2 regions of the Flintibacter sp. HCN-6482 genome follow, and region 2 is predicted to be linked to the other one. Evidence: predicted binding sites of a transcription regulator. Region 2 holds the regulator's gene; the other holds the start of a gene.
The links. Region 2 encodes HrcA, which represses chaperone genes, less so after heat shock. Its sites were predicted from a motif close to TGTTAGCACTCNNNNNNNNNGAGTGCTAACA; they were not measured.
Positions count from the first base shown of each region.

Region 1: the regulator HrcA is predicted to act here: its motif matches at 2,579-2,609, upstream of WKS99_RS02105 (Hsp20/alpha crystallin family protein).

Region 1 is NZ_JBBKBK010000001.1:429,733-434,227, reverse strand. Features, by position in the region: tRNA gene WKS99_RS02125 (tRNA-Ala) at 190-265, shown strand; gene WKS99_RS02120 (hypothetical protein) at 580-846, shown strand; partial or broken gene WKS99_RS13410 (sporulation initiation factor Spo0A C-terminal domain-containing protein) at 833-1,072, shown strand; gene WKS99_RS13405 (hypothetical protein) at 1,142-1,240, opposite strand; gene WKS99_RS02110 (hypothetical protein) at 1,551-1,727, shown strand; gene WKS99_RS02105 (Hsp20/alpha crystallin family protein) at 2,012-2,458, opposite strand; gene WKS99_RS02100 (flavodoxin) at 3,356-3,787, shown strand; gene WKS99_RS02095 (DUF3793 family protein) at 3,913-4,479, shown strand.
Region 2 is NZ_JBBKBK010000005.1:78,021-82,515, forward strand. Features, by position in the region: gene WKS99_RS12960 (MATE family efflux transporter) at 1-492, shown strand, start outside; gene WKS99_RS12965 (MBL fold metallo-hydrolase) at 506-1,348, shown strand; gene WKS99_RS12970 (hypothetical protein) at 1,384-1,539, opposite strand; gene hrcA (heat-inducible transcriptional repressor HrcA) at 1,855-2,922, shown strand; gene grpE (nucleotide exchange factor GrpE) at 2,944-3,555, shown strand; gene WKS99_RS12985 (hypothetical protein) at 3,618-3,755, shown strand; gene dnaK (molecular chaperone DnaK) at 3,797-4,495, shown strand, end outside.

The DNA of each region.
Region 1 (4,495 bases), on a different contig from region 2:
TTTTGTGCGTGAGGCCTGGGTGCCTTGAAAGCGGAAGAAGGAGAAAAGAAATTTTGGGGCTTTACAACGGGAAAAATTTTGATATAATAAGAAAGCCACATAAGTGATGTATCATAAAGCTTGGCAGGCTATAGTTCCAGAAGGAGCCTGCTATCAATTGTACAGATAGTGAAGACCAGATTTGAGTATGGGCCTGTAGCGCAGTTGGGAGCGCACTACATTCGCATTGTAGGGGTCGTCGGTTCGAATCCGATCAGGTCCACCATTTTTAAGAAAAATCACCGCCAAATCGGCGGTGATTTTTCGTTTGAACACAATTTTACCACAGACAGGGAAGAATCTGCCCCCTTGCACCCAGCGCTCTCCAGGATGATCTGGAGCCTCTTTCGCGCATAGCCCGGATCGATGGGCTGCTCCGGCTTGCTCCGGGATGGGAACATCAGGTCAGAGAAGATCCCCTTCTTGTACTTCAGTAGTAATTCCACGTTTTCAAGAAGATGGCCGGAGGATAAAAATTCCGATATATAAGTTGTCACATAGCGTCTATTTCTGCCATAATTATCGAGAGGAGAGATTTTTGTGGCGAAAAGAGTCAGACGCTATATTTCTGAACTCCTGCAAGCATATCAGGAAATCACAGGAAAAACTTATACTGAAATAGCATTAGATTTTGACATATCACTGTCCAATCTTTATCTGTATCGCACGGAACAAGGTAATCCAACCGCAGATACCATTGATAAAATTGTAGACGGGATAGAGAAAGACTGCCCGGAAGTGATTAAAAAAGTTCCGTACCCACCAGAGGAAGACATTGCAGAGGAGGAAGGTCATGGAGATCTATGAACTGCTATACCGTCTTGGTGTCACCGCCAACTATACAGGCTTCTTCTATACTGCCTATGCAGTACAGTTGTGCGCGGAACATCCGGACCGTCTGATGCTGGTAACAAAATGGGTATATCCGGATGTAGCAAAGAGGTATCGGACAAATTGGAAAGCTGTAGAAAGAAACATCCGCACAGCAGGCAACGTCATATGGGAGGAAGGCCGGTCCCATCTGGAACAATTAGCAGGCAGAATATTGGAACACAAGCCTTGCAATGCGCAGTTACTGGCGATCTTATCCTACAGTCTGCTCTTACCACGCGCCACTCGTCTGACGGCTCGTAGACTGGATGAAGCGGTAGCTCTCTCCAGAGAAGATCATGATATGGGAGTAGTGGATGAGTCGGCCAATGAGCGAGACGATGAGCCGGTTGTCCCCAAAGACTGTGTTCCACTGGATGAACTCAAGGTGAAGTGATGAGGAGGCTCATCCTCTCGCAGCAGTCAGAGACCACCTGGGAAAGCAGCCCGGCGGCATCCCTGCGCGGAGGGACAAAGCCCGATCTCGCCAATGGCATACAGACCAGTTTTTCTTAACGTGCTGAGGAACGCATTGAGCGTTCCTTTACTGTTTCTCTCCAAAAAGGTTCGCCAGAGAATCGGCAGTGAAGAAATAGATCTTCCGGCCTGTTACAAATTATGAAAGCGATGGCGGTGGCGAAGTGAGTTTTCCCAATCCATACAACCTGTTCCGGAATAACGGGACTGCGGCGCAACTGGACAAGGTTCCCACGGAGATCGCACCGGATTTCCAGGGCAGAGTTTTCTCTGATAATGGAATGGATATCGACAACCGCTGCGAACAGCCGCTGCAGTTGTCCCGGGCCATCTTTGAATAGTGCGGAACGGGCAGGCAGAGAGTGGCCGGAAACGGAGGGGGGCATCCGGCAATCGGCTGGCCCCCTGTGCCGTCATATATCTTAACATTCCAGATTAAGGTTTGATTGTCCATTTCATATGTCCTTTTTGGAAAAAAGGACGAAAAGCGGATTCTGCCAGAGGAAAGCCTTGTGTTCTTTTTCATAATCTAAAAGCCCTCTGCCCATTTGAAAATGGGCAGAGGGCTTTTAGATATTGTATTGAGAGGTACAAGAGAAAAATGGAAGTTTAAGAAGCGCGCGAATCACTGAATCGCAATCCGGTTGTGCTGGGGGAGCTCCTTTGTTTCCTTCTTGGGCAACGTCAGCTTCAGGATACCGTCTTCATACTTAGCGGACACCTCCTCAGGCTCCACATCACCAACGTAGAAGCTGCGGCTGCATGCGCCGGTATAACGCTCCTGACGAATATAAGTGCCTTTTTTGTCCTTTTCCTCCTTGTCAAGTCCCTTTGCGGCACGGATGGACAGATAGCCGTCTCGAAGTTCCACAGTCATTTCCTCTTTCTGGAAGCCAGGCAGATCGATGTCCAACTCATAGGAATTCTCTGTTTCCCGTACGTCGGTCTTCATCAGATTCTTAACGTGCTTGCCATACAGAGGGTCGTGACCAGTCCACATCGGAGCGGTGGGAAATCCATCCCCCCAAAAGTCATCAAACAGACGCTCGGCCAAATACTTGTTGTTAGACATAATTCATTCCTCCATTCAAATAACGAATACTTTGCTCGGCCCTTGGAGAGAGCTGGAGGAACTTTTTGGGAGGGGATCATGTGCCCCCTCTCTCAAGGTTCAAGCCCATTATAATCCCAACTTTAGCACTGTCAAGAGGTGAGTGCTAAAATTCATAAAAGAAATACAATTCGTTCATATAATATTCGAGAATGGAGGGACCGGAGGGGGATGGACAGATCTGCTTCCGCATATGGCCGGAGAAAAATATTTAAATTGGGAATTGCTGGGCAAGGGCCTAGGGCAGACTCGGAAAAAGTTGGAAGACAGTGGCTGGCGACTTTTGCGAAAACACCCCCTTTTTTGATATGGCTCGCTCTGCATAGACAGCAGGCGGTACCCAGCATGCGCCACAGCATTCCAAAGGGTATCATCATTCAGGGTCTCCTCGACGATGACATCTGTCAGGCCTTTCCGATGGTTTTTGATGGGGCAGGCCTTACAGTTGGCCTCATTAATATGGGCCTCATACATAGAGCGGGCCATACTTCGATTCCCAGTATGATTTTTACCATAAAATCCTCTCCTATTTGTTTGTATTTCAAAAAATGCGTAAGAGATTTAGCAACAAATTAGAAAGAACTAACTTCTGCTCAAAACAGAAACGCTCTATGAGCGGAGGAGGATGCATGGCTAATATGGTCATTTTTCAGCGGTCGTCAACAGTTCTGGGGAGAAGTAAATTTTTTAGAAAAGGGGATTGACAGATCAGATATACTATGTTATTCTTTAGAAGAAGTTAGTATAAACTAACCACGAAACGGGCGGACCTTATTTTTTTAAACGGAGGTTAGTTATATCTAACTTCGGAGAACAAACCATTGTCTGAATGCCTCAAGTAAAGGAGCGAGCATAAGTATGAACAAATTAGCAATCGTCTATTGGAGCGGCACCGGGAACACAGAGGTCATGGCCAACTGTATTGCGGAAGGGGCAAAAGAGGCCGGAGCTGAGGTGACGCTGATGGGGCCGGCCGATTTTTCCACCGCCCGTCTCTCTGAGTTCAACGTAGTGGCCTTTGGCTGTCCCGCTATGGGGGCTGAGGTGTTGGAGGAGATGGAATTTGATCCCATGTTCTCTGGGATAGAAAGCTTCCTGAACGGTAAGAGAATTGCCCTGTTTGGATCTTATGGTTGGGGTGATGGACAGTGGATGCGGGATTGGTGCAAGCGGTGTGACGAGCATGGCGCCAATCTCTACGACGAAAATGGATTGATTGCCAACGAGACTCCTGATGCAAGTGCCCAGGAGAAGTGCCGGGAGCTGGGCAGAAAGCTGGCTGCCTGGTAGGACTGGACCCCGCTGTTCTGCTTATTTAGATCCCTCCCCGCTTTCCCTTACAGATTCCTCCGAGCGGATATCTGACCCGTTCGGGGGAAAACTACTATCGAGTTGCCTGTGAAAGGAGACGCCCCATGGATCGGACATTTGAAGAAATGTTAGTTAGACAGTGCGCCCCTACTCTGGCGGGCCTGAAGCCGGGCAGCCTGTTCTGTATTACGGCGGAGGACTTAGAGAACGTGCGGAAGAAGGTGCGGTTTTGGGACCAGCGCCTGGAGGTCCTCGGCCTGTCTGTCCGAATACTGCTGGAGCGGAGAGAGGCCGGCTCCGCCTTGGTATATGTGTACCGCGGCAGCCAGCTAGAGCAGTCCCTAGGAGCGACGGATCGCCGCGGTTTTCTGGTGGGGATGGGGTACAGGGGGAGCGGGACAGAGCAAATGCTGGACCAGCTGGCGGAGCGCCTGTCGGCCCAATCGGATTTTCCACATGAGATTGGTGTATTTCTAGGTTATCCCCTCAGGGATGTGGTAGGCTTCATCGAAAACCGGGGACAAAATTTTACTTGCTGTGGATTCTGGAAATCATACAGCGATCCCAATACAATCCAACGGTGTTTCGCCTGCTACCGACAGTGTGTGAACATCTATGTCAGGATGTATGAGCGAGGGATTCCAATTGAAAAAATGGTAATCGCCGCGTAAAAAGAGCGCCCCTGCG
Region 2 (4,495 bases):
GCGATTATCATTGGCCGGGAGATCGGTGCCGGACATAAGGACAGGGTATATGGAGTGGGACTCGCCCTGAACACCTTGGCCGCCGTAGGAGGCGCGGCGCTGGGATTGGCCCTGTGGCTGGTACTGGTTTTCCTGGCGCCTACCTATGTGTTCCCGCTGTTTAAGCTCTCGGCGGGAGCGGCGGCTGCGGCCACTATGATGATTACTCTCCAGGCGGTCATCATGCCGCTGAAGGATTTTAACAGCGTGAATATTGTGGGAGTCCTCCGGGGAGGGGGAGATGTGCGGGCCACTACGCTCATTGACATTCTCCCGCTCTGGCTGGTGGCAGTACCTATGGCCGCTATATGTGGGCTGGTGTTGAAGACGGGGATCTTTTGGGTCTACCTGTCCCTGGGGGTAGAGCAGTTTTGTAAGTGCGTCGGGGGAGTGTGGAGATTAAGGAGCGGCAAGTGGATTCGAGACTTGACCCGCTCTGGAGCACTGGAATAAGGAGGAACAGGACATGAAAGTTGCCGTATTAATGGAAAATACTGCCCAGGAGGGATGCGGTCTGGTGCCGGAGCACGGCCTGTCCCTGTATATCGAATATCGGGGGAAGAGGCTGCTGCTGGATGGGGGCGCCTCAGGACGGTTTGCCGACAACGCCCAGAAGCTTGGGGTGGACCTGGCGGATGTGGACCTGGGGGTGCTGTCCCACGGCCACTATGACCACGCCGATGGCCTGCGCCGGTTCTTCCAGCTCAACCAGAGAGCCAAGGTCTATGTCCGCCCCCAGGCCGGAGGGCCCTACTTCTCCATGACAGAGGAGGGACCCAAATTTATTGGCGTCCACCGGGATATCTGGGAGGGGGCCAGAGAGCGGCTTGTCCCAGTACCGGGACCTATGGAGCTGCTGGAGGGTGGGTGGCTGCTGCCCGACGGTCCAAAGGACCCGGCCTTTATGGGAAAGGCGTCTAACCTGGTCTGCAAGCGAGGGGAGGATGACTTTGTCCCGGACGATTTCAGCCACGAGCAGTCCCTGGTGCTGGAGGGGGAGCGGGGACTGGTGGTCTTCAACTCCTGCAGCCATGGGGGCATCGTCAACATCGTGCGGGGCGTGCTGGACCAGCTGCCCGGAAAGCGGGTGCACGCCGTGGTGGGCGGACTGCATATGTATGCCAAGGGGGGGACTGGCATGAACTGCTCGCCGGAGTATGTACAGTCGGTGGCTGACGCGCTGAAGGCCCTGGGGGTGGAGCGAATCCTGACCGGCCACTGCACCGGACAGCCAGCCCTGGAGCGGCTGACGGAATACTTCGGTCCCGGCTGTCAGGGACTGTATACCGGCCAGGTGTTTACCCTATAAAAAAGAAACATGACCGCCTGTCTATGGACAGACGGTCATGTTGTTTTCTCCTCTAAAGTGGAGAGATATTGGAGCAGAATCGTTTCCACCAGGTTGGAGAGCGAGCGGTTCTCCAGCTGGGCCTGGGCGCGGAGGCGTTCTACCATGTCCTCATGAAAACGAAAGCTGTAATTCTTTTTTTCGATCCCCATAAAATCACCTCATATCTAGTGTAATACATTAGAAACATTTGTCAAGAGCCGGAGCTCTTAGCAGCAAAAGATAGAAGATGCAAAAAATTGGCGGGATTCATTTGTTTACAACAAATTCATAAAGTGCCTATTGACAATTCTGCCCCCCGGTGGTACATTATCTTTAGCACTCAGGAGTATTGAGTGCTAACGAAATGATCAAAGCGCAAGCAGGCCGGCATGAGGATATAAGACGAAGGGTCCGCGGAGCGGAGCTGTCTTGAGCCGGAACGGCCGGAAGCGCATGCCGAGATAAAAGGAACAGGGGGGGGAAACATGGAGCTGACGGATAGAAAAAGACGGATTCTTCGGGCCATCATTGAAACCTATATCGCCACCGCCGAGCCTGTGGGGTCGAAAATGGTAGCGGAGCGGGCCGGACTGGATGTGTCCAGTGCCACCATCCGGAACGAGATGGCTGATTTGACTGATATGGGCCTTTTGGAGCAGCCCCATACCTCCGCCGGACGGGTACCCTCCGCCGCGGGCTACCGGCTGTATGTCAATGAGTTGATGGGTCATCAGCAGTTGACCATGCAGGAGACTCAGCGTATCAACGAGGCGCTGAACCTGAAGATGGAGGAGCTGGATCGAGTGATCGACCGGGCGGGAAAGGTCCTATCCCAGTTCAGCGACTATCCTGTATTTACCATGGCCGCCCCCGCGGAGCGGATCACCGTCAAACGCTATGACCTGCTGAAAGTGGAAGAAAACGCCTTTATCGCCGTGGTCATGACGGACAACTCCATCGTTAAAAATAAACTCATCCATATCCCTGAGGAGGTTTCTGACACCCAGCTCCAACTGCTCTCCGCGGTTCTGAACAGTTCCTTCGTGGGACTGACCCAGGAGGAGATGGAACAGACCTTGGACAAGATGGAGACCCGCACCGCTCCAGGCGCCTTTGAGCTGATTGCCCTGGTGGTGGACTTCGCGGTGGAGATCCTGTCGGAACAGAGCAGCCAAAAGGTCCGAACTACCGGAATCACTCACTTGCTGGAACACCCGGAATACCGAAGCCTGGACAAGGCTAAACCTCTGATGAACTATCTGGCCGAGGAGAAGGATGTGGCCCGGCTGCCTGTGACAATGACCGGCGGCCAGAACATGAACATCCTGATCGGGCCGGAAAATGTCAGTGACGCGCTGAAGGACACCAGTGTGGTCATGGCCAGCTACGACATTGGAGAAAATATGAAGGGCGTCATCGGAGTGGTTGGACCCACCCGGATGGACTACGCCAAGGTCACCGCCCGCCTGTCCTATTTTGCCGACAGCCTGACCCGCATGTTCGGCAAGGGAGAGTTACCCCCGGCAGAGAAAACAGATACACAGGAGCCATAAGCAGGAAAGGAGCGCCGCATCGTGAGCGATAAAAATAAAAAGAAGCAGGCCCAGCCTGAGCAGTGTCAGGAGGATATTCGGAAGGAAGAGGCTGTGGAGCCTGAGGAAGAGGCTGTTCGCACGGAACAGGAGGAGAAAGGGGAGCCCCAGGAGGCCGGCGAGGCCGCCCAGGGGGACCAGAAATCAGGGGAGGCACCCAAGGAGGAGCCCTCCGGAGAGGGGACCGCACCCCTCGACGACCGCTTTCTCCGCCTGGCCGCGGAGTACGACAACTACCGAAAGCGGACCGCCAAGGAGAAGGAGTCCATCTGGAACGACGCCAAGGCGGATACCGCCGCCGCGTTTCTTCCCGTCTATGATAACCTGGAGCGGGCCTTGAAGCAGGACACCGCCGACGAAGCCTACAAAAAAGGGGTGGAGATGACGATGAACCAGCTGAAGGAGATCCTTTCCAAGCTGGGCATCACTGAGATTCCCGCCCTGGGCCAGCCCTTTGATCCGAATCTCCATAACGCTGTTATGCACGTGGAGGATGAGAGCTTGGGCGAGAACGTAGTGGCCGCCGTGTTCCAGGCCGGCTTCCAGTGCGGCGAGAAGGTCATCCGCTTCGCCATGGTGCAGGTGGCCAATTAGGGGAACGGAACCGAGGTGCGCGGCTTATTTTCAAAAGCCGATGGGATTAAAGGAGGAAAACAGTGAAAAGAAATCAGCCCTGCAAGCAGTGCTGTAAAGCGAAAACCTGTGATGCTGTATCCTATACCCTGCTGCTCGCTGGGGGCCTGCTGGCCTGGTGCGCCGCGCTCTACGCCATCGGGCCGCTGTTCCTATTTTAACTTTGTAAACATGAATGTCATATATTTAGGAGGAATGAATTATGTCTAAGATCATCGGTATCGATTTAGGTACGACCAACAGCTGTGTAGCGGTCATGGAGGGCGGCGACGCTGTCGTCATCCCCAACGCCGAAGGCAACCGCACCACCCCCTCTGTGGTGGCTTTTTCCAAGGACGGCGAGCGTATGGTGGGTCAGGTGGCCAAGCGCCAGGCCATCACGAACCCCGACCGGACCGTCATCTCCATCAAGCGTGAGATGGGCTCCGACTACAAGGTGAACATCGATGGCAAGAAGTATACCCCCCAGGAGATCAGCGCCATGATCCTGCAGAAGCTGAAGGCGGACGCCGAGGCCTATCTGGGCACAACAGTCACCGAGGCCGTCATCACAGTCCCCGCCTACTTCACCGATGCCCAGCGCCAGGCCACTAAGGATGCTGGTAAAATCGCCGGCCTGGACGTGAAGCGGATTATCAACGAGCCCACCGCCGCTGCTCTGGCCTACGGCGTAGACAAGGAGACCGCCCAGAAGGTCATGGTGTATGACCTGGGCGGTGGCACCTTCGACGTATCCATCCTGGATATCGACGACGGCGTCATCGAGGTGCTGGCTACCGCTGGTAACAACCGCTTGGGCGGCGACGACTTCGACAAGTGCGTCATGGACTGGATGGCCGCGGAGTTTAAGAAAACTGAGGGTGTGGACCTGACCGGCGACAAGGTGGCCATGCAGCGCTTG